3 regions of the Rhizobium sp. SG741 genome follow, and region 1 is predicted to be linked to each of the others. Evidence: riboswitches for the same ligand, from Rfam matches in the RefSeq annotation. Region 1 holds a riboswitch; each other region holds the start of a gene.

Region 1 (10,431 bases):
CAACACGTTATTCTGTTCCTCAAATCCCTACCAATTTAAGGAGTTATGCGAGGGCTCCACGATGAATTTATAGTGATTTCATCCTTAACCCAAGATTAACCAGCAATCCTTACTATTATTTCATGAAAGGATCCCGGCAGACTTACGCCTTGATTTGCAGCTTTCTGATGGTCCTGGCCCTCACGGGGCCGGCTACGAAGCTTTCGGCCGGTGAAAGTCGACCCTGGACGGATCCGAGAAACGCCCTCATCATCGACGCCTATGAACTGAACACCATCGACTGGAATACGTTTCTGCAGGACAAGCGGATCGCCGGCTTCATCTCCAAGGCCTCCGACGGTCTGCCCGAAAGTTTCAGTTGTACAGGCGACCATGCCGGCGACACGGTCGCACACTGCAAGACGATGTGGCGCAAATACGCCGTCAGTCGCGAGCTGTATCAGACGCGCCGCATGCTGGCGAAGATGAACGGCCTGTTGTGGGGCGCCTACCATCTGGGGCGGCCCGGCAATCCCATCGACCAGGCCAATCACTTTCTCGACTATGCCGATCCGCAGCCGGACGAGCTGATGGTGCTCGATATCGACGGCATGGACTCCACGCAATTCATGTCGCTGGAGGATGCCCAGGTCTTCGTCGCCCATATCAAGGTCAGAACCGGCCGCTACCCCATCCTCTATACCAACCACAACATCGCCCGCTACATCGCCGATCATCGCGACATCTATCCACTGCTGTCGCGGCTGCCGCTGTGGTACGCGCGCTACAAGCCGGACGTGACCGGCACCTTCCCGCTCGGCAATTGGGACAGCTATGCCATCTGGCAGTTCGCTTCATCGGACAATTGTTCCGAAAAGAGCTGCCCCTACCGCGTTCCGGGCACATTGACCGATATCGACGTCAATATCGTACCAATGACCAAGATACAGCTCGCCAAGATCTGGCCGCAAGGCGAGCTACTGCCTGCCAAACCGTTGCCTGCGCCCGACGTGATGATCGCACAGGCACCGACCTGCAACGGACCGCGGCAGACGCTTATCTCGCTGGTGATCGATCCCATCGTCACGGCCTCGACCCGTCGGTCTGAGCCGGTGGAGATCAATGAGCTGAATTATCAGGATTTCTAGAGCGACAACGGAATAGCGTTACCGCTCTATGATATTTTTTCGCGAAACTCCGGACGGAAAACCGCTGCACGCTTTTCCTGGAGTTTGCTCTAGGCTTCGACCTGGACATCCGTCTTCGGCCGCGAACAGCAGGCGAGGATATAGCCCTCCTCGATCTCGTCATCGAGGATGCCGCCATTGTGGTTCATCTCGACCTCGCCGGAAAGCTTCATGACGCGGCATGTGCCGCAGAGGCCGGATTCGCAGGCCGCACCGATGCGTACGCCCGCGCCGCGCGCGGCCTGAAGCACGGTCTGCCCCGCCGCGCAGACGACGTCCTTGCCGGCCATGGTGAAGCGGATCGTGGTTGCAGCTTCAGTCGACGCATCGTCGGTGACCTCGGCAAGCGGCGTTGCCGCATTCGCCGGCTGGAAGCTTTCCTGATGGTAGCGGGACATGTCGAAGCCATGCGCTTCCAGCATGGAGCGGACCGCATCCATGAAGACTTCCGGACCGCAGCAGAAGATCGTGCGATCCATGAAATCCGGCGCGAGCAAGCCGATCTTGGCCTTGTCGATGCGACCCTTCAGCCCCGACCAGAGCTCGGTGCGGCCGCAGCCCTCGACGATCAGGCCGAGATTGAGGTTCGGCATGAAGCGGGCGAGATATTCCAGCTCCGAACGGAAGATGATGTCGGCCGGGCTGCGCGAGCAATTGACGAAGGTGATGTCCGACAACGGCGCCGTGTCGGCCATGTAGCGGGTCATGGCCATCATCGGGGTCACGCCGGACCCGGCTGACACGAAGAGATATTTCTCGCCGGGATGGCGGATATGGCTGAAATCGCCGAGGGGACCGAAAGCCTTGATGCGCATGCCGGGCTTGAGGTTCTCGAACATCCAGCGCGTGCCGATGCTGTCCTTCTGCGCCTTGACGGTCACGGCGACCGAAAAGGGCCGCGACGGTGTCGACGACAGCGTATAGGTGCGCATGACCGGCTCGGGCGCCGTCGGCAGCTCCAGCGTCACGAACTGGCCCGGCAGGTAACGGAACCAGTTGTCCTTGTCGGACCCGAATGTGAAGGTCATCACATCGGGCGCTTCCGGCGTGACCGAGAGGCATTCGAGCAGATGCTGCCTGTCGCTCCAGGGCTGCATCTGGTCGAGATGTCGATGACGGAGGGAGACGGTCATGTTCATGCTCAGGCAACCGCCGACAGCTTGGCCTGATCGCCCTGCAGCCGGTTGATCATGAAATTCGAGTACCACTCGACGAACTGCATGACGCCGCCTTCATGGATTTCCGAATAGGGACCGGGCTCGTAAGCAGGCGAGCGGATGCCGAAGGCATTTTCCTCGACGATGCGGCGGTCCTGATCGTTGGTCTCAGTCCAGACGTGAGTAAGCTCTTCGAGATCATAATCGACGCCTTCGACCGCATCCTTGTGCACCAGCCATTTGGTGGTGACGGCGGTTTCCTCGGCGTTGAGCGGAAGGACGCGGAAGGAAATCGCGTGATCGCCGAGCATGTGGTTCCAGGTCGTCGGGTAATGGAACAGCAGCATCGTACCGATGTTGTTGATCGTCACATCGGGCGAGAGCGGCCGCTTGACGGCATTCTGGCCGGACATGGTGTAGCTTTCGGCCCCTTCGATCAGCGGCATGCGTGCGGTGCGGAACTGTCCGTCCGGCGAGATCTTGAATTCGCTCGGCAGGCCGGCAGCTTCACAGCGCTTCCAATGAGCTGTGATCACGGGATCGCTCATTGCCCCCTGCACGCCGCTCACCGTCGGCGCTTCCGAAAAAGTGCGGCAGAGTTCGGGATGGTTGGCAGCGCAATGATAGCACTCGCGGTTGTTTTCCCAGACGAGCTTCCAGTTGCCCTTCTCGATGATGGTGCTCTGGAAGGCGACCTTGGCCTCGCTGAGGCGATGAGGGGCTATGTAGGGCTCGATCGTGGCGCGAACCGGCGCGAAGTCCGGCGCATTCTGCGCAAGGCAGATGAAGATATAGCCGCCGACGCTTTCGCAGTGAACCGATTTCAGCGAGTACTGGCTCTTGTCGAAATCCTCGGCCATCTGGCGGGCGAAGAGCAGCGAGCCGTCCAGCTCGTAGGTCCACTGGTGATAGGGGCAGACGAGCTTTGCCGACGAGCCGCGCTCGGTCGTGCAGACCCGCGAGCCGCGATGACGACAGCTATTGTGGAAGGCACGGATGACCTGATCGCGACCGCGAACGATGACGACGGGATAATCGCCGATCTGGACGGTGAAATAATTGCCCGCGCGAGGCACTTCGCAATCATGGCCGATGAACAGCCAATCCCGATAATAGATCATTTCCATATCGAGCTTGAAGTAATCCGGGTCGGTATAGAAGGGCTGCTCCAGGCTGAAACCCTCACGGCGATTCTTCAATTGCCGCAGAACATTGCTGCTGATATCCATTTGCCTATCCTTGCGCAGTACCAAGAAACGGGCGAAGGACATGCACGGCCGGTGGGAACGGCCCAAAGCAATGTCCCGACCGCCCGCCGCGGTCAGTAAACCATATGTGCCCAAGGCTGGTTTCCGGGCTCTGGAGCGGCCCTGTCGCCAGGACCCCATGGCACCTTCCCAGGTCGACCCGACCCAGTGGCTTTATCCGCCATGCCTTACTCCACCACCGTTGCGGGGGCAGCGCCGGATTTTGACCGGCTTCCCAATTCTCCGCCTCCCTAGCAGACGGCACCTTGAGATTGATGACATCATAGCTCTCGGCCCCTTCAGCCGCTGCGCTACAATGCGACATCGGCTTCGAAATTGGCGACAGACGAAACGAGACGCCCGGACGGTTGCGCATAGCGGCAATAAAGGAAGACAATTCAATCTCTTATGCATCGCCGTGGGATGCAGGAATAGTGATCCTCCCACCTCTCGCGAGCGACGCTTTATTCTGAATGCGACAGGTCCGCCGATGGCAGGCGATCAAAGGCGCGCGTGCGCCTGCGAAAGCGCCTGCAGCGCCGCCACCGCACGGCCGGCATCAACGGCCGGAACGAAGATATGATCGTGATAGTAGGCGGCGACGACATTGGCGCTGATACCCTCATTTCCCAAGGCCGTGGCAAAGGCTGCGGTCAGGCCGACCGCCTCCAGCGAGGAATGGATATCGAGCGTGATCATCCGCATGGCGGGAGCCGTCGGAAGCCCTGCCTGCCGCGCTGCTTCCAGAGGAAGGATCAACGTCACTCCCTCCCTTTCCCGAAAGAGCCCGATCGGCTCCAGGTGAATATGATCGGCGAGCGCCGAAGCCGGCACGCTGCAATAGACGAACTCGCCCTCGGCAAGATTCGGCTTCATGTCCGCCAGCAGCAGCTTGAGATCGGTAATGCCGGGCATGATTCTGATCCTTTTCAACGATCCGCAAGCAAGAGCGCGCGCTTCAGCCCGGCTCAAGCTAGACGATCTATCATTCGGCATCCAGACCTCGATGGCGAGCCGGCATGGCAAAACTCAGATATTTCGATGCCAAGAAACCCGCCAACCCGGAGCCGGTGCCGCCGGCGGCGGGGTATACGGAATTTCTCCGCACCGGCCGCATCAATCGCGACAAGACGCATTGGCTCGCCGAGGAGCGACGTTACCTCACGTTCGAGGAAGTGGCCGAACGCACGGCGAGCAAGCTGCGGAACGCCGGCGAGACAACCCATGGCCGTCTCAACAGCTTTCACCAGTCGATCCGCTTTCCGAAACTGATCTTCCATCACACCCTGCGGGATACGCCGCATCTCGGCTATTGCCACGTCACCGCGGCGCGAACGCAATTCGCGAAATATGAGGAGGTAAGCTGGGCCTTCTACATCGCCAATTTCTTTGCTCGCCTCGGCCAGAACGACAATTTCTTCGAAGACATCAGCCTGAAATATTCGCGAATGTATTTCGCCGTCGCCGTCCATCCGGACAAGGAAGCGTCGGAAAAGAAGCTGACGATCAATCGCGACATCCGGGGCAACGGAGTGCTCTTCCACACCCATGATCCGCAGACCGCCATCCGCAACGTCCTGCTGCTCGGCGCCCGCAACGAGCAGCTTCGCGACATCATTCGCCAGCTTTGATCATTGATCCGAAAACTTGAAAAGCATAAGAACGGCCTGAACTGCAAACGGGCAGGCCATGGCGCGACACATAGACATCCTTGAACATCCGCAAACGGCGATAGAGGTCGCCTCGGCAACGCTTGCCGAGGGGTTGCCGATCGGATTGCCGACGGAGACCGTCTATGGGCTTGCCGCCGATGCCACCAATCCGGCCGCCATCACCCGGATATACGAAACCAAGGGCCGGCCGCGCTTCAATCCGCTGATCTGCCATATGAGCGATCTGGCCATGGCCGAACGCTACGCGATCTTCGATCCCATCTCCCGCAAGCTGGCGGAAGCCTTCTGGCCCGGTCCGCTGACGCTGGTGCTGCCGCTACGGCCTGAAAGCGGCATCCATCCGCTGGCGACCGCCGGTCTCGACACGGTCGGCATCCGCGTGCCGCAGGGCTTTGCCGGCGAGCTGATCCGCGCCTTCGGAAAGCCTCTGGCCGCCCCAAGCGCCAATACGTCGGGCAAGATCAGCGCCACCAGCGCCGATCATGTCGACGACGACCTCGGAGAGCGGATCACGCTGATCCTCGATGCGGGCGCTTCGGTGGTGGGCGTCGAATCGACCATCGTCAAGGTCGAGGACGGCGAGCTGCGGCTGCTGCGGCCGGGCGGATTGGCGGCGCGCGAGATCGAGCGGATCGCGGGCAAGGCCGTGAAGCGCAAGAGAGGTGCGGCACCTGCCATCGAAGCACCCGGCATGCTTGCTTCGCATTATGCGCCGGGCGCAGCCGTGCGGCTCGATGCGACCGATGTTTCGCCGGACGAAGCTCTGATCCGCTTCGGGACACCCGAGATTGCCGGCATCGGAAATGCTGTTGCCGTGCTGGATCTCAGCCCTAGCGGCGATCTTTCGGAAGCCGCCGCCAACCTCTTCGATTTCATGAAGCGCGCCGATGCGACGGGTGCCGTGACGATCGCCTTTTCCCACATTCCCGACGAGGGCCTCGGCGAGGCCATCAACGACCGGCTGCGCCGCGCGGCCGCGCCCCGAGCATGATCCCCAAAAGTGCGAAGCGGTTTTGGGGATCATGCAAAAGCGAATAGCTGGAACTTGATGACAATTCGAAGAAGATCAGCAAGTTCCAGAGACTAAATCGGCCCGAACCCTATCGGCAAAGGACACACCATGAGCAGCTTCGCCCCCTCCTCCGCCCTTCTCGACCGCTTCGCCGCCATCGTGGGCGAAAAGCATGCGACGCGTGACCCCGTGGAGATCGCACCGCATCTGGTGGAAAACCGCGGCCTCTACCACGGCGCATCGCCGATGCTGTTGAAGCCCGGCTCCGTGGAAGAAGTGTCAGCGATCCTCAAGCTCGCCAGCGAGACCGGCACGGCCATCGTGCCGCAGACCGGCAATACCGGCCTCGTCGGCGGCCAGACGCCGCGCGAGGGTGGCTCCGACATCATCCTGTCGCTGGAGCGGATGAACCGCATCCGCGATATCGATCCGGTCGGCAACACGATGATCGTCGATGGCGGCTGCATCCTGGCGGATGTGCATAAGGCAGCGGCCGAACATGGCCGCATGTTTCCGCTGTCGCTCGGCTCGGAAGGCTCCTGCCGCATCGCCGGCAACCTCTCCACCAATGCCGGCGGCACGGCCGTTCTCGCCTATGGCAATATGCGCCAACTCTGCCTCGGCCTCGAAGTTGTGTTGCCCACTGGCGAGATCTGGAACGGGCTGCGCCGCCTGAAGAAGGACAATACCGGCTACGATCTGCGCGATCTCTTCATCGGCGCCGAAGGCACGCTCGGTGTCATCACCGGCGCAGTGCTGAAGCTCTTCCCGCAGCCGCTCGGCCATCAGGTCGCCTTTGCCGGCCTGCAAACGGTGGATGAGGCGCTGACCCTGTTCAAGAACGCTTCGAGCCTCTGCGGCACGGCGCTGACCGGTTTCGAGCTGATGCCGCGCATCGGCATCGAATTCACCGCCCGGCACATCCCCGGCGTCCGCGATCCGCTGGAGACAGCGTATCCCTGGTACGTGCTGATCGATATCTCCACCTCGGACTCAGCCGAAACCGCCGAGCGGATGATGACGACGCTGTTGGAGCAAGGCTACGAGGCCGGCCTGATCCAGGATGCAACGATCGCCAGCTCCGAAGCACAGCAGAAGGCCATCTGGCACATGCGGGAAAGCATGTCGGATGCACAGAAGCCTGAAGGCGGCTCGATCAAGCATGACGTTTCCGTGCCGGTGGCGCAGGTTCCGCAATTCATGGCCGAGGCGGAAAAGGCGGTTATCGCGGCCCTGCCCGGCGCTCGCATCTGCGCCTTCGGCCATATGGGCGACGGCAATATTCACTACAACATCTCGCAGCCCGTGGGCGCCGATAAGGAAGAATTCATCGGCCGCTGGCACGAGATGAACAAGATCGTGCACGGGCTGGTGCTGCAGCATGGCGGCTCTATCTCCGCCGAGCATGGTATCGGCCAGCTGAAACGCGACGAACTGGCTTCGATCCGCTCGGATATCGAGATGGACCTGATGCGCCGGATCAAGATGGCGTTCGACCCGGCTGGGATCATGAATCCGGGGAAGGTCCTCAGGCCCTGAGATTTTAGACTGTCACAACGACCCGCTCGGAAGCGAAACAGCCGATTTGGCACGAAATGACCGTGCCGTCGGCATCGACGTCTTCGCCGGCATAGGCAAGAACCGGTGTCAGACGCGATTGCTGTAGAAGGCGCGCCTCGGCCTCGGTCGGCATACGCGCCGTGATGTCGGTGGAGCGGCGCCAATAGTCCGTCACACCGTAATCCTTCAGCGCCGCTGTAAACGAGCCCGTTGCGGCGAACTTTTCCGTCAGGCCGGGAAAGCGCATCGCGGAGCAACTTCGGATGACAACCGAGACAGGAAGTTCGTCGGCATAGGCAACCACGCGCATTTCCAGCACCATTTCGCCCGGCTGCAGATTGAGCCTCGTCGCGATATTGGCATTGGCTGGAATCTCGCGGGTCGAAAGAACTTTGCGGGTGAGGTTTGCCTCCGTCGCGGTCAGATCCTTGCTGAACCTCACCTTGTCACCCAGTTTGAAGCGGACGGGCATATCGGCGCGGACATAAGCGCCGCTTCCGCGCGCCACGCGCAGCAGCCCCTCCCCCTCCAACTCGGCGATCGCGCGCCGCATCGTCACCCGCGAAACACCGAATTGTTCCGACAAAGCGCGCTCGCTCGGCAGGCGGCTACCCGGAGCGTGCCTGCCTCTGTCGATGGCGGTTCGCAGTTCGGTGGCCACGGCCACCCAACCACCAACGGTTTTTACGCCGTCACCCTGCCGATTTTTCTCATCCATCACAATTCCGTCGCCTTGAAATTGGTATACACCAATTTATAGAGATCTGGATCGTTTATGGAAGGGTTCGGCATGAGCGGCAAGCGCATATATGTAACCTCAGTCAGCAGCAGCAATGTGCACGGGTTCAGCAAGCAGAACCGGACTCACATCCAGCTGCTGACGGGCCTCGGCGTGGAAGGCGACGCGCATATGGGGGTCACGGTGAAGCATCGCTCGCGCGTCGCAGTCGATCCGACGCAGCCCAATCTGCGCCAGGTGCATCTCATCCACGAAGAGCTGTTCGACGAACTTACCGAAAAGGGATTTTCCGTCGCTCCGGGCGACATGGGCGAGAACATTGCGACCAGAGGCATCGACCTGCTTTCGCTGCCGCAGGGAACGCGTCTGCATATAGGCGAAGAAGCGATCGTCGAGGTGACGGGTCTGCGAAACCCCTGCAAGCAGATAGACGATTTCCAGAGGGGCCTGCTGCATGCCGTGCTCGATCGCGATGCCGAGGGCGGCCTAGTCCGCAAGGCTGGCATCATGGGCATCGTATCGCAGGGTGGCCGGGTGCAGTGTGACGATACCATCCGGGTCGAGCTGCCGCCCTTGCCGCACATCGAGCTCGAGCGCGTCTGACAAAACAAAAGCGGCCTTCCATTCGAAAGGCCGCTTCCCAGTTAAGTTTGGATTACACCTGGCTGGGTGCCTTCCGGATCAATCGAAATCTTCCTGGCTCGCATTATTCGCCGGCACTCCCTGCCCCCCGCCATTGCGGTTGCCCGAGATGATCTCGCGCTTGCCCACATGGTTGGCGGGACCGACGAGGCCGTCCTTCTCCATGCGTTCGACGAGCGAGGCCGCGCGGTTATAGCCGATGCCGAGGCGCCGCTGGATGTAGGAGGTCGAGCACTTCTTGTCGCGCATGACGACTTTGATCGCCTGTTCGTAGAGGTCGTCGCCGTCTTCGGAGGCGATGGCGCCCTTGTCGAAAACCGCGGTATCCTCTTCGTCGTCTTCCTCGTCCTCGTCGGCGGTGACCGTGTCGAGATATTCCGGGCGGCCCTGCAGCTTCAGATGTGCCACGACCTTCTCGACTTCCTCATCCGAGACGAAAGGACCGTGGACACGGGAGATACGGCCGCCACCGGCCATGTGCAGCATGTCGCCCTGGCCAAGGAGCTGTTCCGCCCCCTGCTCGCCGAGGATGGTGCGGCTGTCGATCTTCGACGTCACCTGGAAGGAGATGCGCGTCGGGAAGTTAGCCTTGATCGTGCCGGTGATGACGTCGACCGAAGGACGCTGCGTCGCCATGATCAGGTGGATGCCGGCGGCACGCGCCATCTGCGCCAGACGCTGGATCGCGCCTTCGATTTCCTTGCCGGCGACCATCATCAGGTCGGCCATCTCGTCGACGATGACGACGATATAGGGCATCGGCGTCAGGTCCATCTCCTGGCTTTCCTCGATCGGGGCGCCGGTGCCCTTGTCGAAGCCGGTCTGGACCATGACGTGGATCGTCTCGCCCTTTTCCTTGGCGGAGGCGACGCGGCTGTTGTAGCCGTCGATATTGCGCACGCCGAGACGCGACATCTTGCGATAGCGGTCTTCCATCTCGCGCACGGCCCATTTCAGCGCCATCACGGCCTTCTTCGGATCGGTGACGACGGGGGTCAGCAGGTGCGGGATACCATCATAGACAGACAGTTCCAGCATCTTCGGATCGACCATGATCAGGCGGCACTGTTCCGGCGACATCCGATAGAGCAGCGACAGGATCATCGTATTGATGGCGACCGACTTGCCGGAGCCGGTGGTGCCGGCGACGAGCAGATGCGGCATCTTCGCCAGTTCAGCGATGACGGGTTCGCCGCCGATCGTCTTGCCGAGGCCAAGCGCCAGCTTGTAGCCGC
Region 2 (10,431 bases), on a different contig from region 1:
GCCGCTATCGGATGCGGCAATTGAAAGCGGCAGGCTGGTACCGGTTTCCGACAGGGCTATAGACTACCACGTCTCGTTTCACCTGATCCGGCCCGACAATGCCCTGAGTGGCCCCGCCACGGAACTTGCAAAGCGCCTCCTCGGCGAAGCGGGCCATGACGAGATGACGATCGCAGCCTTTACCGCACCAACGCGGGCGCGCGCATAGGCGGACGCTATATTGTTCCGGTCTTATGCAGCAAGCGCCCCTAACGGCAACACCCGGTCGAAAGCTGAGCTTCGTCAGCCAGTCGACGCGGCGGTAAAAACCGCCAACTGAGCCTCGAAAGCACGCTTGTATGCGGGCCGCGCCTCACCGCGAGCAACATAGGCGGAGAGGTTCCGATATTCGTCCAGTAGACCCGAGCTTTTCAACCTGAGCAGCACCGACACCATCAGAAGGTCACCGGCGCTGAACTTGCCGTCGAGCCAGTCGGCATCGCCGAGGTGACCGGAAAGTTCGCTCAGCCGCTTGCGGATGCGTTCCTCGACCATGGGCAGGCGCTGCTCGTACCAGGTCTCGTCACGCTCCAGGAGCCTGGCGACTTCGCGATCGACGATCGGCGGCTCCATCGTGGTAAGCGCGGCAAACATCCATGTGATGGCGCGCGCCCGGGCCTTGGCATCGTCCGGCAGCAGGCCTTGATAGTGCTCCGCGATATGGAGCACGATCGCCCCCGACTCGAACAGGACGAGATCGCCTTCTTCATAGGTCGGAATCTGCCCGAAAGGATGAAGCGCGAGATGCGTGGGTTCCTTCATCGCTTTGAACGAAAGAAGACGAACGTCGTAAGGCTGACCGACTTCTTCGAGCGCCCAGCGAACGCGCATGTCACGCGCCAGACCCTTGCCGCGATCGGGCGACCGTTCAAAGGCGGTAATAGTAATCGTCATCGCCGTTCTCCATAGCTTGTCTGTCTTGAAGACGATTGGCTAAACGAGATTCCGACACGACATGCTCGAGATAGCCGTCACGGTCGGTTCAAATGCAGCTCAAGGAATGCGCTCCATGCACATCAGCCAGCATCCTTCTACACGCGCACGGCGCCGGTGAAAACGACATGGGCGGCGTGCAAAGACGACACTGCGAAAGTCGAACATTGGCCCGAACTCCATTCGCGTGGAACCACGCGGTATCGTGACTGTGCGAATACATTCAACCCGTCATGTATTGAATGTTGCAGCGGCCGTGGACCAAAGATTTCTGGACATGGGCGCGCACGCCGAAGACCCGGCCGATCAGTTCCTCCGTCAGAACATCTTCGGGAGCTCCGGCCGCAACCACCTCGCCCTCCTGCAGCACGGCTAGGCTGTCACAGAACATGGCCGCCAGATTGAGATCGTGCAGGGCAATGATGCAGGTGACGTCGAGCTTCGAGACCAGTCCCAGAATATCAAGCTGATGCTGGATATCGAGATGGTTCGTCGGCTCGTCCAGGAGCAGTTCGCTGGGGGTCTGCGCGAGGGCTCTGGCGATATGGACGCGCTGGCGCTCGCCACCCGACAAGGTCTGCCAGAGCTGCGCCGCCCTGCCCTGCATGCCCACACGCCCAAGCGCATCGAGGACGGCCGCATCGTCACGAGCGCTCCAGGCCGACAATGGGCCGCGATGCGGCGTGCGACCAAGGCGAACCACGTCCATCACGGTCACCTGCGTCTCCGTCGTCGCCTGCTGCTCAACCAGCGCGATCCGGCGGGCGATATCGCCGCGCGGGATGGCCGCGATATCGTTGCCGCCGAGCCGGATGATGCCGCTGCGTACTTTTCTCAAGCGGCAGATCAGCCGCAGGAGGCTGGACTTCCCGGAACCGTTCGGTCCGAGCAGACCGAGGACCTTTCCCTTCTCCACCGTCAGGCTGATGCCGTTGACGATCAGCGTATTGCCGGCCGCGAAGGTTACCTTGTCGACCGCGATGCTCATGCCGTCCTCCGGGCGCGATAGAGAATGATTGCGAAGGCCGGGGCACCGAACAAGGCGGTGACCACGCCGATCGGCAGGATCTGCTGAGGTATGATGATCCTCGAGACGATATCGGCGCCGACCATGAAGATCGCGCCGGCAAGCGCCGCCGCCGGCAGCAGCCGATCATGACTGGGGCCGACCAGAAAACGGGCCGCATGCGGGATGACGAGACCGACAAAGCCGATCGAGCCGACGATGCTGACGACCGCCGCCGTCATGAGCGCCGTCGTCCCAAGCAGGACGATCTGCGCGCGCCGCACCGCAATGCCGAGCGAAGCCGCAGCATCGGTGCCAAAGACGAAGGCGTCCAGAACCCGGACATGTCCCATGCAGATTGCAAAGCCGACAATGGCAACCGGCCCCGAAAGATAGACATCCGGCCAGCGCACGCCGCTCAACGAGCCGAGCAGCCAGAACATGACACCCCTCGCCTGCTCGGCATTCGCCGATGTGGTGACGATATAGGAGGTGAGTGCATTGAAGAGCTGCGAGCCGGCGACGCCGCACAGGATGATCCGCTCGCTTGTGCCGGCGACGCCCGTAGCCAGGAGGCCGACGAAGAGAAAGGCCGCGATCGCGCCGAGGAAGGCCCCACCCGAAAGGCCCAGGATTCCCGAGCCGAGACCGAGGATCATGACGCAGACCGCGCCGGTCGAGGCGCCTGCTGAAATGCCGAGCACATAGGGTTCGGCGAGCGGATTACGCAGCATGGCCTGCAGGATCACGCCGCTCAGCGCCAATGAGGCGCCGGCGCTGGCGGCCACAAGCGCCCGGCTCAGCCTGTAGTCCCAGACGATACCCTGATGGATCCGGCTCAACTCGAAATCCGTCCCCAGCAGCCGGTTGGCAACGGCCTTGGCTGTGGTGGCCAGCGGAATGGAAATCTCGCCGATCGACACGGCAAGGCTGATCATGAGCGCCAGAAGCACGATTGCGGCGATGGTGAGCGCCAATAGCGCCCACCGCTTCTGCCGTCTTGCGATCCCGCGCATCTATTGCGCCAGGCCGAAGGACTTGATGCCCTTGGCCAGGGTCTCGATGCCGTCGATGGTCCGGATGGTGGGATTCATCGACTGCGCGTCCATCATCACGAAGTGCTTGTTCTTGACCGCATCGAGCTGGCTCGTGACCGGGTCCTTCTCGAGGAAATCGAGTTTGACCTTGGGATCGTCGGCCGCGTAGCGTCGGCGATCCATCGTCGCGATGACGACCACGGCCGGATTGGCCTGCGCGATCGTCTCCCATCCCACAAGCGGCCATTCCTCCTCCGTCGTGACGACGTTCCTGGCGCCGAGTGTCTTGAGGATATAGGCCGGCGCACTGTTCTTGCCGGCGATGAAGGCATCGCCGTTGACTTCCTTGCTCGAGAACCAGAACACGATCGGCAGGTTCTTGGCCTGTGCGCCGGCAATTGAAGCCACTGCTTCCGCCTGACGCTTCTTGAGGTCAGCGATCAGCGCATCGCCGCGATCCTTGACGTCGAAAATCCGCGCGAGTTCATCGATCTCCTGATAGATCAGGTCCATCGTGAAGAGTTCCTTGCGCACGCCGTCACCGCCGTCGGCATTGACCTTGGCAACGCAGTCGGTCGGCGCGATGTAGGTGTTGATGCCAAGCCCGGAGAACTGCTCGCGCTTGCCGACCGAACCTTGCGGACCGACATGCCATTCGAATTCGGCGGCAACGAGGTCCGGTTCCTTGCCGACAACCGCTTCGAAACTCGGGTCATTATCGGCAAGACGCGGGATCTTGCCGTTGGCTTCGGCATATTGTGGCAGAACAGGCCCGACCCAGACGGCCGTTCCGACGATCTTGTCGGCAAGGCCGAGCGACAGCAGGATCTCGGTCATGCCTTGACCGATGGACAGGATCCGAGCTGGAGCCTTTTTAAAGGTGACCTGCTGGCCGCAATTGCTGATGGTGAGGGGATACTGGGTCGCTGCAAAACCGGGAGCTGCGAAGCCGGCAAGGCCGAGCGCAAATGTAATGGTCGTCAGAAAATGGCGCATGAAAGATCTCGATAGGGATGAAAAACTGAGTGACGTCAGCGCAACAGCGCTCAGGCACACCGCAGCCGGTTGCGGAAATCCCAATCAAGAACGAAGAGTGCCGGGTAATATCGAAGGCTCAGGTCAATCATTCTCTGTCCCTTTCCGGGCATCCCCGCCCGGCTGATTGGATCGTGATTGACGGCAGGTCTCCTGGCTCGCGGATGTCTGACAATCATCTGCCTTCCCGCGCCGTTTCCGCGCAGTGGCATGGTCCGAAGACCCTGGGAGATGACCAGCAAGCTGGTCGCTCCGGGATGACCGCAATCCGCTTACAGTTGCGGGGGCAGCCACGGTCTAGGTCCCCTTTGGGTCGCCCTCACCGTGTTCCCTATTAATCCCCGTAGAGTCTTCCTTGGGGAACCGTCGCATCCAGTTATGTCGGACGACCGCTCGCCGTCAAGCACATCCATCGACAAAAGCCGCGCAATGTTTCTTCTCTTCTCCACCTCGACGACGAGTTGCTCGACATTGAAGAACACACTCGTCTCGTTGTATGAGAATGAAATGGATGCGTTCACATCCGGCGAAGTTCATTTATCGATCTGCATAATGGAATTCATATCTAAAACGCCCTGCGGGCCAATATATCGACATTATCACTGCTCACCAGACGGCGTGAGCCTAACCAAAATGATGGATGAAAATGCAACAGGGGACGTTTCCGGTCGAGCTGGCTGAATTGGCAGCGGCGTTACAGGCAAAGTCGGGAATCTTCAAAGCCGATCAGGAGGCTTTGGCGCTCAGAGAAGAGGTCGAAAGCGCAGCAAGAATTTTCATATTTGACCACGAGACGCAGGCTGAGACTTTTACGAAGGCGTATGGAATTAAAAACGCTCTCAAATGCTGCCTGGCTTTGCTCTCCGCGAATATCGAACCGGTGAAATACGAAAACGTGCGCGACCTAGGCTGCGGCTCGGGCGTCTTCGGATTGACGTTCGCATTTCTCGCTACGAACCCGAGGCTGCACCTGACCTTCGTCGATCAATCGCCCCTACACTTGAACATCGCGCAAACGGTGCTGACGGATTCCGGTTGCGCCGGCAATTTCAGCTTTCTCAACCAGACCCTGCCTCCCGATTTGCCGTCGAATTCGGAGCTGGACCTCATATCCTATTGGTTTTGCGAAAACGGCCACGTGGCGAGCGATGCCAGTTTGATCGATCGCCTGATCGGTCGCGAAGCGATCATTGTAGACTACGAAAAGGTCATCTCGGGCATCGTCGACCATCTTCCAGAGCACCTTGTTGTAAAAGACCGCTGGTCGGTGGAATCGGACGTGCCCTTGCATATGAGGGACATCGTGGGAGATGAGAGCGTGAGGAGTTACGGGATCCACATCGTCAGGGCTTGATCCCATCACCGGGCATTTCGATGCATAGGCAGGCTATTCGGATCAGTCGATCGAAACAAATCCGGCGTCTCGCAATATCTCCTGCCCCTGTCGCGACAGCTTCCTTTCCTGTCCCTTTGCCGGAACAGCGGCGCGAAAGCGGTTTCCTCCCACTGACCGCTGCCGAGTTTCGCCGAACGAACCGCGATGCCGCAGAGCGCTTCGAGCTGGACGGCGATGTTGAGGGTCTGGTGCTGCAGGATGATGACGCGGTTCACGACATCCGGAATATGCACCTGACGGTCGATCTGATCGGTCACCACACGGTCAGCTCAGGCGGGCGTCGAGAACACTATGCTGCCGAGTTCAATAGCGATTTTCCCGACAGGGATCGGGCGGTGGAGTCTGATTATGGGATTCTCCTGGAAGAGGTCCAACCACTGGCATTATATTTTTCCGGATACAATGGTATCGCTCAGGCTCGAATATCGAGTTGATGGAGAGGCAATCCGGTCAGGCATCCGTGCGCGGTGAAATTGAATCATCATCCAAAGTCGAGTTAGAGGCGCCCATCGGGATTGATGGCTGTTCGAGGCTCGACTATATACCAAGCATGGCTTTGGAATATTACCTCGCTGGCTCGACTGACACGGAAGCGGAGAAGCGCCAGGGGCGGCCCGCATCCGAGCGGATTCTCACGCTTTTGAAGATGCGCGGTTCGCAAACCTCATCGGCGCTCGGCGCTGCTCTTGGAACAACCGGGGAGAATGCGCGCCAGCAGCTTGTCAAGCTGGCAGCGGATGGCCTCGTCGAGGCTCGTTCTCAAGCCAAGGGCGTCGGCCGGCCGCAACAGGAGTGGGAGCTGACGGAGCGCGGGCACGGATTTTTTCCCGATACGCATGGAGAGCTTGCCGTCAGCCTGATCAAGGCGGTTCGCAACACGCTCGGTGAAGCCGCGCTTGACCAATTGATTGCCGCAAGAGAAGGCGAGACGCGGGCCACCTATGCAGCCGTCCTCGAAGGCGTCGATGATCTCGAGGCGCGTATTGCAGCCCTTGCGGCGCAACGATCCGCCGAAGGCTATATGGCCGAATGGCGTCGGACGAATGAAGGCGACGCATGGCTCCTGATTGAGAACCACTGTCCGATATGCGCGGCCGCAACGACCTGCCAGGGCTTCTGCAGATCGGAACTGGCGGTATTTCGCGATGTCCTTGGCGACGGCTGCACGGTAGAACGTGAGGAGCACATTCTTCACGGCGCTCGCCGTTGCGCTTATCGCATTTCGCCGCACTAGACGCCGGCTGAGGCGCGACCGCCACGACAGAAATTTCGTTAGAGCGTTGTCAAGCAAGGCGGGACAATTATGCAAGAAGACTGGTCCACATTCATCGTTGGAAAAGGCAACGTGAACGAGGGTCTCGTCCGCATCGCGTTGTACATTTGTGTATTCGGGACGCTGTTTTGGTGGCTGATAGGCTAGTCGGCCGACCGTCGCCTTCATCAGCGGGCGTTCGATTCCGGCAGGACGCATGGTATGCTCCGGGACTTTGACCCTGCCCGCATGCGAATGCGGGTCGCTCGTCGCAAGCCCTATGTGAACGATCAAAACCAGTCAATCACACCCCCTCAAGAAGCAACATTGGGTGGATTTGGGAGCATCGCAACGGCGCTGCGTCCTCGTTTCACGGCTTTCCCCGGTGCTTCGATCACGCGAAACGACTCCTATTGACCTTTTTACAGATGAATATAGTCTGCGTATATGCAAACTGGCAAACCGCCATGGCGGGCCGATGTGGAGGTGCCCGACCTGTCAAGTCCGGTGTGAGGACGGAAAGCGGTCTCGGGCAGGAGGCGCCGCGTTCCGGGAGGAGTGACATGACAGACGACAATCCGGCGCTGCAGAGCGCCGTCCGCAAGGCGACCATCCGTCTTCTGCCCTTCCTGGGCTTGATGCTGATCCTTAATTTTCTCGATCGATCGAATGTCGGCTTCGCCAAGACGGCCTACCAGGCCGACACTGGTCTTTCGGATGCGGCCTATGCATTCGGGGCCGGTATTCTCTATCTTGGCTACGCCACCTTCGAAGTACCGAGCAACCTGATCATGCAGCGCGTCGGCGCCCGTCTCTGGCTCAGTCGGATCATGATCACCTGGGGTATCGTCTCGGCCTGCATGGTCTTTGCCCACACGGCGACGAGCTACTACATCGTCCGTTTCCTGCTCGGCGTCTGCGAAGCCGGCTTCTATCCGGGCGTGTTGCTCTATCTGACCTACTGGTTCCCTGCCAAGCAACGGGCGCGGGCGACCGGTCTTTTCTATCTCGGCGTGCCCCTGGCGCTGGTGATCGGCGCGCCCCTTTCCGGCTGGCTTCTCACCCATCACGATGTGCTGGGTCTTACCAACTGGCAATGGATGTTTGCGGTCGAAGGCCTGTCGGCCACGATCGTCGGCATCCTGGCGCTGTTCTTCCTGACGAGTCGCCCCGGCGAAGCGAAATGGCTGACCGCAGAGGAAAGAAAGGCGCTCGTCACCGTTATCGAATCGGAAGAGCGCGGCAAGCTCTCCGAGGTGAAGCATTCCGTCTTCAGCGTGCTTAGGGATTGGCGGGTCCTAACCTTCATCGGCATCTATCTCTTCATTCAGGTGGGCGTCGGCCCGATCACCTTCTACCTGCCGGCGCGGCTGGCGCAGGCCATGGGCGGCGGCGTCAATACCTGGGTCGGCGTGCTGCTGGGTCTGCCGTGGCTCTGCGCCCTGATCGCAACGCGCTTCTTCACTGTTTATGCCGACCGGCACGACAATCACCGCATCGTCTGCATCGCCATGCTGACGGTCGGGACCATTGCACTGGGTATGATCGGGCTCACCATGAACCCCTGGGTCATGGTAATCGCCGCCTGCATCGCGGTGCCGGGGCTCGCCTCATCGCAGCCGGTGTTCTGGAGCCTGCCCACCCGCTATCTCGGTGGCGTCGGTGCCGCAAGCGGCATCGCCTTCATCGTCTCGCTCGGCAATCTCGGCAGCTTCGCCTCGCCGCAGATCAAGGCCTATGTCGATGCCGCAACCGGCAATGGCGATATCGGCTTCTATATTCTCGCCGGCTGCTGCTTCCTGTCCGTAGTGCTCCTGCTGGCGCTCGGCCCGCACCGCCGCTGGATCGTCGACAGCCACCCGGCCGCCGGCAACAGCAGCACGCACTGAGATGACAATGGCGGCGGCCTGATTATCCTTACCCGACACCGTCGCCTTCATCCCGATCGCATCGGGATGAAGGCAGGGATCGATGATCGACGGATCGAGAGCGATCAAGCAAGGGTGCCTCAGGAGCGCTCCTACGGCAATGGACGGTGCCACCGACCGCGCCTGCAATGCCAGCACCTATCGACATCGCTTAGAGCGAGATTGCGGAAGCGCTGCGCAAGCCCCCAAATAAAGCGTGCCGGAGCTTTCGACGCTGGCCTCGAATGGCATTGACCGCAGCGGAAGCGTTTGGCGATCTTTCACGAAAAACCTTGATTTAAAAGGCTTCGGGCGTGATCACTAAGATCGACGTAACAATCAATCGTAACATGCTTGCGGAAGATATCATCCCGAAGCGAAGATGTTGCATATGATTGGGGGTGGAGGGGCGACGGTCGCCATCACAAAATATCATGAGGGGTACAGCGGCCGTCTAGTCTCATTGCAATCTGGGAGGAGCGCAACAGTGAACAAGTATGACGACAATCTGGGTCGGCGCGAGGCAAACCATAGCCCGATGACGCCTATATCCTATCTGGAGCGGGCGGCCCGCACATTTCCCGAGCGAACGGCAGTCATTCACGGAAGCCAGCGAATAAGCTATTCGCAATTCTGGAAGAATTGCCGGAAGCTCGCCTCCGCGCTTTCACGTCACGGCATTGGAAAAGGCGATACGGTGACCGTGATGCTGTCCAACACGCCACCGATGCTGGAAGCGCATTACGGCGTCCCGATGGCAGGCGGCGCCGCGCTGCACTCCATCAACACAAGGCTGGATGCGGACTCAATCGCATTCCAGCTCGACCATGCCGAATCCAGGGTCGTCATCGTGGATACCGAGTTTTCCGACGTCATGCGGCAGGCGCTGGAGAAAGCCGCGGTCACCCCGCTGGTGATCGGCTTCGACGATGCCGAATTTCCTGCGGACGCACCGTTCAAGAAGGGTGCGCCAATAGGGACCATGAATTATCAGGCGTTTCGAGCTGGTGGTGACGAGGCCTTCGAATGGGCCGAGCCCGTTGACGAGTGGGATGCCATTTCCCTGAATTACACATCCGGCACCACCGGAAACCCCAAAGGCGCAGTCTACCATCACCGCGGTGCCGCACTCGCATCGCTCGGAAATGTCATTCACGCCGGCATGGGCAAGCATCCCGTCTATCTCTGGACGCTGCCGATGTTTCACGCCAATGGCTGGTGCTTCACTTGGACGGTCGCCGTGCAGGCCGGCACGCATATCTGCCTGCGATGGGTGCGCGCCAAGCCGATATTCGATGCCATTGCCGATCACGGCGTTACGCATCTGTGTGGCGCACCCATCGTCATGTCCTCGCTGGTCAACGCGCCGGACAGCGATAGGCGCGCATTTTCCCAAAGGGTCGTTTTCAATACGGCCGCTGCACCGCCGCCGGAAGCGGTTTTGGCAGCAATGGCCAATGCAGGCTTCGAAGTGACACACCTTTACGGACTGACGGAAACGTATGGTCCGGCCGTGGTCAATGAATGGAACACTGCCTGGGATAACCTTAGCGGCGCCGAGCAGGCTGCCAAGAAAGCACGGCAGGGAGTTGCCTATATCGCCCTCTCCGAACTGAATGTCATCGATCCCGAAACCATGACCCCTGTGCCGGCGGATGGAACGACCATTGGCGAAGTCATGCTTCGCGGCAACATGGTGATGAAGGGCTACCTCAAAAATCCGGCGGCGAATGACGAGTGCTTTGCCGGTGGATGGTTCCACTCGGGCGATCTTGGCGTGATGCACGAGGACGGCTATGTCCAGATCAAGGACCGCTCGAAGGACA
Region 3 (10,431 bases), on a different contig from region 1:
GCTGATCAAGCCATTGCTCGTCGTCGTCTGCATCGCCTTCGCGGTCAAGCTTCTTGCAGACCCGACCCATCCCGTGCGGATCTGGCTCGGGCTGTAACAATCGGCATCTTTGATTACCTCCGACGTAATTGATAGTGGTTTGGAGCTCGCCCATGATCGCCCTGCCTGAACGGTTCAGGCGATCCAAAGGAGTTGACCGATGACCGATGCAACCGCCATTGCCGAACGTTATATTGCCATCTGGAATGAGACGGATTCCGAACGCCGGCGTGCCCTTATCGCCGAAGCATGGACCGAAAGCTGCAGCTATATCGATCCACTGTTGCGCGCCGGCGATCGCGAGCAGATCCACGCGCTGGTCACGGCAGCGCACGAGCGCTTCCCGGGCTTCCGCTTCACATTGATCACGGACGGCGACCGCCATGGTGACAATCTCCGCTTCTCCTGGGGCTTCGGCCCGGCTGACGCCGAGCCGCTGATCAAGGGCACGGATTTCGCCATTCTCGAGGGCGACCGCCTGAAGTCCGTTCACGGCTTCATCGATCAGCTGCCGGTGGCCGCATGATGACGACGGCCCGCTCTCTCGGCGACCATCTGCGCGAATGGCGGCAACGCCGCCGTTTGAGCCAGCTGGAATTCGCCCTCGAAGCCGACATCTCACAACGACATCTCAGCTTCATCGAGAGCGGGCGCTCGCTTCCCAGCCGCGAGATGCTGATGCATCTCGCCGAACGGCTCGGCGTGCCGCTGCGCGAACGCAATCCGATGCTTCTGGCGGCAGGATTTGCGCCCGTGTTTCCCGAGCGCAAGCTGGACGACCCCGCACTTGCACCGGCATGGCGCGCGATCGATATGCTATTGAAAGGCCACGAGCCCTTTCCGGCGCTGGCGATCGACCGTCACTGGACGCTGGTCGCCGCCAACGCCGCAGTCGCGCCGCTTCTTGCCGGCATCGCCGATATCTCGCTCGCCAATCCTCCTGTCAATGTGCTGAGGCTCAGCCTGCATCCAGATGGACTGGCGCCCCGGATCGTCAATCTGCCCGAATGGCGCAACCATCTGTTGGAGCGCTTGCGCCAACAGACCACCGCGACAGGCGATCCTGTGCTCATAAAATTGCTGCAGGAGCTTTCCGCCTATCCCGCGCCGCCGGCACAGAAATCTGGCCCCTCCGACCGAGATTTTGCAGGCATCGCGGTGCCGCTTGAGCTTCTCACCGAAGCGGGCCGCCTCTCCTTCATCTCGACAACGACTATCTTCGGAACGCCAGTCGACGTGACTCTATCGGAGCTGGCAATCGAATCTTTCTTCCCCGCGGACCCTGAGACCGCCGAATTGCTGAAGACGATGATCCCCAGCAGCTAGCAGCGGCCTCGCCGCCGGTCAGAATTCGACGCCCGGCTGTCCCTTGATGCCGGAGCGGAACGGATGCTTGATCAGCTCCATCTCTGTGACGAGATCGGCGATCTCGATCAGCTCTTCCTTGGCATTGCGGCCCGTCAGGACCACATGCGTCATGTAGGGCTTTTCGGCCTTCAGGAATTCCAGCACTTCGTTGATATCGAGATAGTCATAGCGCAGCGCGATATTGATCTCGTCCAGCAACACCATCGAGTTACGCTCGTCGCGGATCAGATCCTTGGCCTTTTCCCAGGCCACTCGCGCCGCCGCCACGTCGCGGGCGCGATCCTGCGTCTCCCAAGTGAAGCCTTCGCCCATGGTATGAAACTGGCAGACATCGGAAAAATGCTTTTCGATCAGATCGCGCTCGCCGGTCCACATCGCGCCCTTGATGAACTGAACGACGGCGCAGGGCTTTCCGTGCGCGATATGGCGGAAGATCATGCCGAAAGCGGCTGACGATTTTCCCTTGCCCTTGCCGGTATGGACGATGATCAAGCCCTTCTCGTCCGTCTTGGTCGCCATGATCTTGTCGCGCGCCGCCTTCTTCTTGGCCATCTTGTCGGCGTGGCGAGCATCGTCGTTCTTCGGTGCGTCGGGGGCCGTTTCGGCCAATTCGTCGCTCATGGCATTCTCCCTGATATGATCGATTTCTGTGCCAGCGGCCCGCCTCGCCAGAGGTAGAGCGCCACCAGCGGCAGGCTTTCGGTTCGCATGGCATGGCGGATATTCGAGGGGTGGTGGATAACCTCGCCCGACCAGCGCTGCAGGAAAGACTGCGCATCCTTGCTCCACAGCGCGCCGTCCGTCAGCGGGATATAGATTTCCTCGGCCTGATGATGATGATCGGGGTAGTGCACCCGAGGCCCGAGCAGCAGGAAGCCGCCGGCCATGTCGTCGCTTGCGAAATGACCGCGCGTGCCGAAGAGTTCGACCCAACCATATCTCTGGAGGAAATCCGCCCCGAAATCGGCGATGCTGTAGGTCTGAGCCCAATGCAGCATACCGGCGGCGTTGAGAAGACTGTCAAACAAGGCCGCCTCCGCTTCACCGCCCGGCCTGCGCAGCCCGCGTAGATAGGCAACCACAGGCAGATCGCGCGGCGCAAGCGACCGCTCTTTCATCGACCACTGGAAACCCTCGATGAAATACCTCAGCATCGGATCGCTCCGCGACAAGAGATAGTCGCGGAAGGCCGCCAGAAGGTCCTCGACCGCACTCACGCCGCAGCCTCCTTGCCCGGTTTCAGGCTTTCCAGATCGAAGCGCGCCGAATTGCTCCTCGGCGTCCAAAGATTGCGGTCGATCGCCTCCAGCAGGCGTTCCTTCAACTCGCGCAGTGCCGCCGGGTTCTTCTCCGCCATGAAATCGCGCACTCGCTGATCGACGACGAAGGCCTGGTGGACCGCCTCGAAATGATGGTTGCGGACGGCTCCGGTCGTTGCCGCAAACGCGAAGAGATAATCGACGGTCGCGGCGATCTCGAAGGCGCCCTTGTAGCCATGGCGCATGACGCCATCGATCCATTTCGGATTGACGACACGCCCGCGCACCACCCGGCCGATCTCCTCTTCCAGCGAACGGATGATCGGCTTTTCCGGCCGCGAATGGTCGTTATGATAGATCGACGGACGAGTACCGGCCAACTGTTCGGCGGCGGCGGCCATGCCGCCCTCGAATTGATAGTAGTCGTCGCTGTCGAGCAGGTCGTGCTCGCGGTTGTCCTGGTTCTGCACGACCGCCTGGATCGAGCGCAATCGTTCCTCGAACACCCCCCGCTCAGCCCGTCCTTCCTCGCCGGCGCCATAGGCATAGCTACCCCAGACGAGATAGGCTTCGGCCAGGTCCGCACGTCGCTCCCAGCCCTTCTCGTCGATGAGCGCCTGCAGGCCAGCACCGTAAGCGCCGGGTTTCGAACCAAAGATGCGGTAGCCGGCGCGGCGGCTGGCCGAGGCTGTGTCCAGGCCGGCCGCTTCGAGCCGCGCGATCTCGCCCCGCATGCGCGCTGCGATCGGATTATCCGTCGCATCCTCATCGAGCGCCCCGACAGCCCGGATCGCCTTGTCGAACAAAGCGATCTGCTCGGGAAAGGCATCGCGGAAAAAGCCGGAGATGCGAAGGGTGACGTCGACACGCGGCCGGCGGAGCATTGCAGGCGGGATGATCTCGTAGCCGGTAACCCGCCGCGAAGTCATATCCCAGACCGGCTTGACGCCGATCAGCGCCAACGCCTGCGCGATATCGTCGCCGCCTGTGCGCATGTTCGATGTGCCCCAGGCGGTGAGGCCGAAAGAAACGGGCCATTCGCCATGGTCCTGAACATAGCGGCGGATCAAGAGTTCGGCGGATTTCTTGCCAAGTTCATAGGCGGCCGGCGTCGGCACCGCGCGACTATCGATCGAATAGAAATTCCGCCCGGTCGGCAAGACATCCGGCCTGCCGCGCGTCGGTGCGCCTGAGGGGCCGGGTGGAACGAAACGCCCGTCGAGACCCTTCATCAAGGCAGCGATCTCCGCATCGCCGCAGGCAAGGATCGATGGCTTAAGCCGGGTTTCGATTTCAGCGAGAACGACGCTTGTGTGGGGCCAACTCTCGGGACATGCAATCTCGCCAGCAACGAATTTCGCTGCCAGAAGTTCGATGCGCTCGACGGTATCACCTTGAGTGCGCCAAGGAGCGTCGGAAATGTCCGCAAGAATATTGGGACGCTTGCCAGTCCATTCGGCGGCCATATCGCAATCCAACGGATCGAATGGCTTTTGCGGCGAGATCCCCCCCCTATCCGCAAATTCCACTCCCTCCAACGCGTCTAGCGCAATCGCCCGCTGCAGGCTCTGATCACCGCCCTTACCCAAACCTCTGGGAACCCGCGCCAGTGCCACAGTCAAATCCGTCAGCAGTCGTCCAGACGGCGAAACGCCGAAAATATGCAAACCATCACGGATCTGCATTTCCTTGAGGTCGCAGAGATAGGCGTCGAGCTTGCGCAACGCCTCATCCTCGCCCTCACCCTTGGCGATGCCGGCGTCCTGATCGAGACCGATATCGGCGACAAGATCGAGAATCTGCTTGCGCAGCAGACGGACACGACGCGGGTCGCCGCCCGATGCCTCGTAATATTCATCGACAAGCGCTTCCAGATCCTTCAACGGACCGTAGCTCTCGGCGCGCGTCAGCGGCGGCGTCAGGTGGTCGATGATCACAGCGCTGGTGCGGCGCTTGGCCTGCGTGCCCTCGCCGGGATCGTTGACTATGAACGGATAGAGGTTGGGCGTAGGCCCGAGGATCGCCTCGGGATAGCAGTTTTCCGACAATGCCAGCGCCTTACCCGGCAGCCATTCGAGATTGCCATGCTTGCCCATGTGGATGACGGCATGCGCATCGAAGGATCGGCGCAGAAAGGCATAGAAGGCGAGATAGCCGTGCGGCGGAACGAGATCGGGAGAATGATAGCTCTCCTTCGGATCGATATTGTAGCCACGCGCCGGCTGGATGCCGACAAGCACATTACCAAAACGGGTGAACGGCAGAGCAAAGGCGCCCTCGCGCGCATAAAGGTCCGTCTCCGGATCACCCCAGCGTGTCGTGATCTCATCCTGAATCCGTTCAGGAAGAGACGAGAAGAAATCCCTGTATTCGCTAAAGGAAAGCCTCTCGCGAACCAGCCTGCCATCATGGCCGGAATTTGTGGGACCATCCGCCAAGTGTCGCATCAGCGCGTCGCCATCGGCTGGCACCCCGGCGACAGGATAGCCTGCCGCCTGCATCGCTCTCAAAACCTCGATCGTACCGGCGGGGGTGTCCAATCCGACGCCATTGCCCAGACGGCCATCGCGGTTCGGGTAATTCGCCATGACAAGCCCGACGCGACGATCCCTCGGCTGTATATTGCGTAACCGTGCCCAGTTTGCAGCCAGCCGCGCCGTATAGCGCATACGATCGCCAAGCGGTTCGCTGGCGACGATATTGGCCTCGACACGCTCGTCGTAACGCGCCGCCGCCTTGAACGACACGGCGCGGGCAAGCACACGCCCGTCGACTTCCGGCAGCGCGACATTCATGCCGAGATCGCGCGCCGAAAGCCCCTGCGACGATGCCTCCCAGGCTTCCTTGGACGAAGCCGAAAGGATTGCCTGCAGGACGATCGCCTCGCCTGTTTCGAGAACCGTCGGTTGACGATCCGCGCCCGGTGCAGACACCGCAAAGCCTGTCGTGTTGACGACGACATCCGGCTTCAGCTCGGCAAAAACGCTCTCCAGAATGCCGACGGATACCGCATCCTTCAAACTATAGGCGAACACCGGCAACGGCCGCATACCCTCTGCGATGAGCGCTTGCATCATGGCTTCGACAGGCCTGGTTTCGCCGCTCTGGACGAGCGCGCGATAGAAGGAGATGGCAACAGTCGGAACTTTGAGGTCCGCCAACTGCTCCGCTCCCTGTAACGCCCCCTCACCCGGCGCTCCTTCGATAAACTCAGGGGCGCCACCCTCTCCCCGCTGGGGCGAGGGTAATACTGCACCCTCGACTTCCGCCTTCTCCCCCCGGGGAGAAGGTGCCCGAAGGGCGGATGAGGGGGTGCTTCCACACGACGTAGAAACACTCCTCCACTCCTCGATCCCAATCGCACCCCTGCCCGGCCACCAGATCCCGGCCTTCATCAAGGGTGCGGCCGGCATCGGCTTTTCCGCCCCTGACAGCATCGCCTCGGCATAGGCGAGAAACGCCCTGGAGTTCGCCTCCCCGCCCTCGATCAAATAGGACCAGAGCGCATTGAGATCATCGAGCGCGACATTGGAAAAGGGCGTCAGCCCTGGATCGGGTTTCGAATCTCCCGGCAGCACGGCGATCGCCGCACCCTGACGCGCAGCACAAGCATGCAGCGCCTCCAGTGCATAGTGGAAATAGCTCGCACCTCCGAGCGCTCGCACGACGATCAGCTTCGCATGCCGCGCGGTGCGCTCGATATAGGTATCGACCGACATCGGATGCTTGAGGCTCATCAGGCTCGCAAGCCGCAGGGAACAGCTGCCCTCGCCTTGCCCGCGAGCCGCGGCTATCGCCGCAAGCTCGGTATCGGCCGCCGACAGGAAGAGGATATCGCCCGGCGACTGGCCGAGATCGATCGCCTCGTCGCCGTCACTGATCGTTCCCTTCTGGGCTAGGAGGAGATGCATGACTTTGCCTTAGACCAGCGCTTCGATCGCCTTGCGCACGATCCCTTCGTCCATCTCGTGCAGACCGATGACAACCAGCCGCGTCGCGCGCTCCTCGCCGGGCGCCCAGGTACGGTCGAAATAGTTGTCGATGCGGCTGCCGACGGCCTGTACCTGCAAGCGCATCGGCTTGCCGGGCACATCGACAAAACCCTTGAGACGCAGGATATCATGTTCGGAAATGACGCTCTTCAGCGCTTCGATGAAGGCGTTCGGGTCGGCAATGGGGCCAAGCTCGACGACGAAGCTGTCGAATTCGTCGTGATCATGTGGTGTGCCGTCTTCGTGTTCCAACTCATGGTGCGATTTGCGGTTGGCGATATCACCTTCGGTACCGATGCCGAGGCCGAGCAGAATGGCTGCCGGCACGTCGCCGTTCTTCGCCTCGATGATCGTCGGCTTGCGGACGGTGCGTGACGCGACTTCCGCACGCACGCGGCCAAGGCCGGCGACGTCGATCAGGTCGGTCTTGTTGAGAACGATCAGATCGGCGCAGGTCAGCTGGTCCTCGAACAGTTCCTCGATCGGGCTTTCGTGATCGAGCGAATCGTCCTCGACACGACGGGCTTCGACGGCATCATGATCGTCGGCAAAGCGGCCTGCGGCGACGGCGGCGCTGTCGACCACGGTGATGACGCCATCGACGGTGACATGCGTGCGGATGTCAGGCCAGTTGAAGGCAGCGACCAGCGGCTGCGGCAGCGCCAGACCGGAGGTTTCGATGATGATATGGTCGGGACGCGCGTCACGCTCCAAAAGCTTGGTCATGGTCGGGATGAAATCGTCGGCGACGGTGCAGCAGATGCAGCCATTGGTCAGCTCGATGATGTCGTCCTCGGTGCAGTTCTCCGCGCCGCAGCCCTTGAGCACGTCGCCGTCGACACCCAGATCACCGAACTCGTTGATGATGAGGGCGATCTTCCTGCCGCCGGCATTCTGCAACAGGTTGCGAATCATCGTTGTCTTGCCGGCTCCCAGAAAGCCGGTGATGACGGTGGCGGGAATCTTTGCCTGGTTCATGTGGATCAACCCTTCATTTTCAGCGGCAATCCCGCCGCGATAAAATAGACTTCGGCGCTTGTCGCCGCGATCATCTGGTGCAGCCGGCCGGCATGATCGCGAAATTCACGCGCCATGCGGTTTTCCGGCACGATGCCTAGCCCGACCTCGTTGGAGACGAGCACGAGCCGCGCCTTGGCCTTCGGCAAAAATTCGGTAAGAACAGCAAATTCAGCTGCGATGTTTCGTTCGGCCATCATCAGATTGGTGATCCACAGCGTCAGGCAATCGACGAGAACAGCGCGGCCATCGCCGTCGATCGCCGCCAGCCGGGCGGTCAGGTCGAGCGGCTCCTCGTGCGTCGTCCAGAGATCGCCGCGTTCTTTTCGATGCTGCGCGATACGTTCGCGCATTTCGTCGTCCCAGGCTCGTCCGGTCGCCACATAGTGACGGTCAAGGCCGGTATCCGAGATCAGCGATTCGGCGAACCGGGATTTGCCGGAGCGCGCGCCGCCGAGAACGAAAACAGCGCGGGATTGTGAGGATGGCATGAGCTATTGTCGCCCCCATACGAGGGCACGGAGCCGCGCAACGCGGCTAAGACCGAAAGGGGCGCGCTTACGCGCGAGAAATTCGTTTGGCGCCATGACAACCTCCGTGCTGGCAGCGAGACATGCGTCCCAAGATGGGCCCTGTGCCCGGCACGTATGGCAGGTCTCCTGGCTCGCGGTTAAGGCGCAACGAGGGGGCAGACCGAAACCGGTCGCCCCCGATCGCGCACCAGCGGATCTTTCTCGCCTTCCCGGGAATGCATCATGAAAAGACGGACGATTCGTAGATATCGGAGGCGTCCAGCCCTGGTAGATCATGATGCCACACCAGTGGCTTTTCCGGCTTGAAGTTTCTCCGCCTGTTCGCCCCATGCGAACCATCGGCGGGATAGCTGTCAAACCGGACGAAAGACCCTGACCGCTCTACAGTCGCGGGGTCGGCTGTGATGAGAACGCCCGGATTGGGTCCGCCCCTTCACATTCCCTTTTCATCCCATGCGGCACATCGCCGCTCGGAAACCATTCGTTATGCCGGCAATGATTAGGCTTTCACTTAGTTCAAGTCAATCAAGGACATGGGTGCGACATCGGCTGTCCCAGCCGCGAAATCGCCGCATAATCCCGAGAACACATCACTTTTTTTGCCGTATTTCTTTGATGTTAGGAGTTTATAGAGGCTAAGCCCTTATATTCGAGCAGAAACGTATCGTCCGTCCCCAATGTTGCAGAAATTCCAACCCCGTCGCCTGGGCGTCTTCTCAGCCCTATTCGATCTTGGTCGATTTAGAGCGCTGCTCCGCCGCGGCGAACTAGGACTCGTTTTCGCCGGCGCGCTCGTGGGCATCGCGTCCGGCTGCGCCGTTACGGCCATGAGTTTCGTTTCGCGCAAGCTGCACAGCCTCATCTACGGGATCACGGATTACGAGCGCCTGAGCTCGGCGGCAGTGGCGATCCCGGACAAATCGGTGGTGCTGATAGCCCCGATAGCCGGCGGCATCATTCTTGGTATTCTGCTCTATATTCTTTCACGCACCCGCAAGAAGCCGATGGTCGACCCGATCGAGGCGAATGCGCTGCATGGCGGACGCATGTCCTTGACCGACAGCATCATCGTCGCCGTGCAGAACCTGATCTCGAATGGGTTCGGCGCCTCCGTCGGGCTTGAGGCGGGCTACACGCAGCTTGCCGCCGGCATCGCTTCGAAGTTCGGCTACAAGATGCAGATGCGCCGCGCGGATCTGCGCATGCTCGTGGGCTGCGGTGCTGCCGGCGCCATTGCCGCAGCGTTTAACGCACCGCTGACCGGCGCCTTTTACGCCTTCGAGCTGATCATCGGCACCTATTCCATCCTGACCCTGACGCCCGTCGTCGTCTCGGCCCTGATATCGACGATGATCGCAAGGCTGCTCGCCGGCGACGACTTCGCCATCGATATCGGCCATTTCGGCACAATAGTGCCGGCGGATTACCTTCCGGCTGTTTTGCTCGGCGCTTTTTGCGCCGGCATCGGCATCCTGATCATGCAGGGCGTCGCCTGGGTCGAGGAACTGGCGCGCAAGAGCTCGATTGCGCCGCCTTTCCGCCCGGCGCTCGGCGGCCTGTTTGTCGGCTTGCTGGCTTTGATATCACCCCAGGTTCTATCGGCCGGCCACGGAGCCCTCCATCTCAATCTCTCCACCGATGTAACCTTGTGGGCGCTGGTCAGCCTTTTCGTTTTGAAATCCCTCGCCTCGGCTGTATCGATCGGCTCAGGCTTCAGGGGCGGCTTGTTCTTCGCATCGCTGTTCATGGGCGCGCTGCTCGGCAAGATTTTCGCCTATTGCGCCCCCTATTTCGATCACGCCACGCTGACGCCGGCCGTCTATGCGGTGGTCGGCATGAGCGCGCTTGCCGTTTCGATCATCGGCGGCCCGCTGACGATGACTTTCCTGGCGCTGGAGATCACCGGCGACTTTCCGATTACCGCGCTGGTCTTGGCTGCTGTCATCACCTCGTCTCTCGTCGTGCGCACGACCTTCGGCTATTCCTTCGCCACATGGCGCTTCCATCTGCGTGGAGAAAGCATCCGCAGCGCACACGACGTCGGGTGGATCCGCAACCTCACTGTGGCACGCATGATGCGCCCGGATGTGCATACGGCAAGCGTCGGCATGAGCATCGAGGAATTCCGCAAAGCCTTTCCGATCGGCTCGGCGCAGCGCGTCATTCTGATCGACGACAAAGAGAAATATTCCGGCATGGTGCTGGTGCCGGATATTTATGCGA

Evidence for each region. A riboswitch is a leader RNA that binds a small molecule or an ion and turns the genes downstream of it on or off. The one in region 1 is predicted to bind cobalamin.
Region 2: it holds a riboswitch for cobalamin, as region 1 does, so the genes downstream of both, FHT29_RS28715 (ABC transporter substrate-binding protein) here and FHT29_RS18915 (aromatic ring-hydroxylating dioxygenase subunit alpha) in region 1, are expected to answer to the same signal.
Region 3: it holds a riboswitch for cobalamin, as region 1 does, so the genes downstream of both, cobU (bifunctional adenosylcobinamide kinase/adenosylcobinamide-phosphate guanylyltransferase) here and FHT29_RS18915 (aromatic ring-hydroxylating dioxygenase subunit alpha) in region 1, are expected to answer to the same signal.

Annotation. Positions count from the first base shown of each region.
Region 1 covers NZ_JAAZQP010000007.1:97,205-107,635, reverse strand. Annotated here, with positions in the region: gene FHT29_RS18925 (GH25 family lysozyme) at 168-1,127, shown strand; gene FHT29_RS18920 (hybrid-cluster NAD(P)-dependent oxidoreductase) at 1,217-2,305, opposite strand; gene FHT29_RS18915 (aromatic ring-hydroxylating dioxygenase subunit alpha) at 2,308-3,552, opposite strand; cobalamin riboswitch at 3,649-3,854, opposite strand; gene FHT29_RS18910 (ACT domain-containing protein) at 4,072-4,485, opposite strand; gene FHT29_RS18905 (DUF6656 family protein) at 4,590-5,201, shown strand; gene FHT29_RS18900 (L-threonylcarbamoyladenylate synthase) at 5,260-6,234, shown strand; gene FHT29_RS18895 (FAD-binding oxidoreductase) at 6,364-7,794, shown strand; gene phnF (phosphonate metabolism transcriptional regulator PhnF) at 7,799-8,533, opposite strand; gene FHT29_RS18885 (MOSC domain-containing protein) at 8,606-9,157, shown strand; gene FHT29_RS18880 (DNA translocase FtsK) at 9,236-10,431, opposite strand, start outside.
Region 2 covers NZ_JAAZQP010000014.1:153,778-164,208, reverse strand. Annotated here, with positions in the region: gene FHT29_RS28735 (LysR family transcriptional regulator) at 1-208, shown strand, start outside; gene FHT29_RS28730 (glutathione S-transferase family protein) at 283-933, opposite strand; gene FHT29_RS28725 (ABC transporter ATP-binding protein) at 1,196-1,960, opposite strand; gene FHT29_RS28720 (iron chelate uptake ABC transporter family permease subunit) at 1,957-2,994, opposite strand; gene FHT29_RS28715 (ABC transporter substrate-binding protein) at 2,995-4,011, opposite strand; cobalamin riboswitch at 4,176-4,433, opposite strand; gene FHT29_RS28710 (methyltransferase) at 4,697-5,404, shown strand; gene FHT29_RS35000 (hypothetical protein) at 5,425-5,880, shown strand; gene FHT29_RS28700 (metalloregulator ArsR/SmtB family transcription factor) at 6,093-6,680, shown strand; gene FHT29_RS28695 (MFS transporter) at 7,262-8,587, shown strand; gene FHT29_RS28690 (acyl-CoA synthetase) at 9,093-10,431, shown strand, end outside.
Region 3 covers NZ_JAAZQP010000027.1:21,288-31,718, forward strand. Annotated here, with positions in the region: gene FHT29_RS33700 (TSUP family transporter) at 1-97, shown strand, start outside; gene FHT29_RS33705 (nuclear transport factor 2 family protein) at 200-565, shown strand; gene FHT29_RS33710 (helix-turn-helix transcriptional regulator) at 562-1,365, shown strand; gene cobO (cob(I)yrinic acid a,c-diamide adenosyltransferase) at 1,384-2,028, opposite strand; gene FHT29_RS33720 (dimethylsulfonioproprionate lyase family protein) at 2,025-2,624, opposite strand; gene cobN (cobaltochelatase subunit CobN) at 2,621-6,577, opposite strand; gene cobW (cobalamin biosynthesis protein CobW) at 6,587-7,636, opposite strand; gene cobU (bifunctional adenosylcobinamide kinase/adenosylcobinamide-phosphate guanylyltransferase) at 7,642-8,166, opposite strand; cobalamin riboswitch at 8,307-8,705, opposite strand; partial or broken gene FHT29_RS33740 (chloride channel protein) at 8,886-10,431, shown strand, end outside.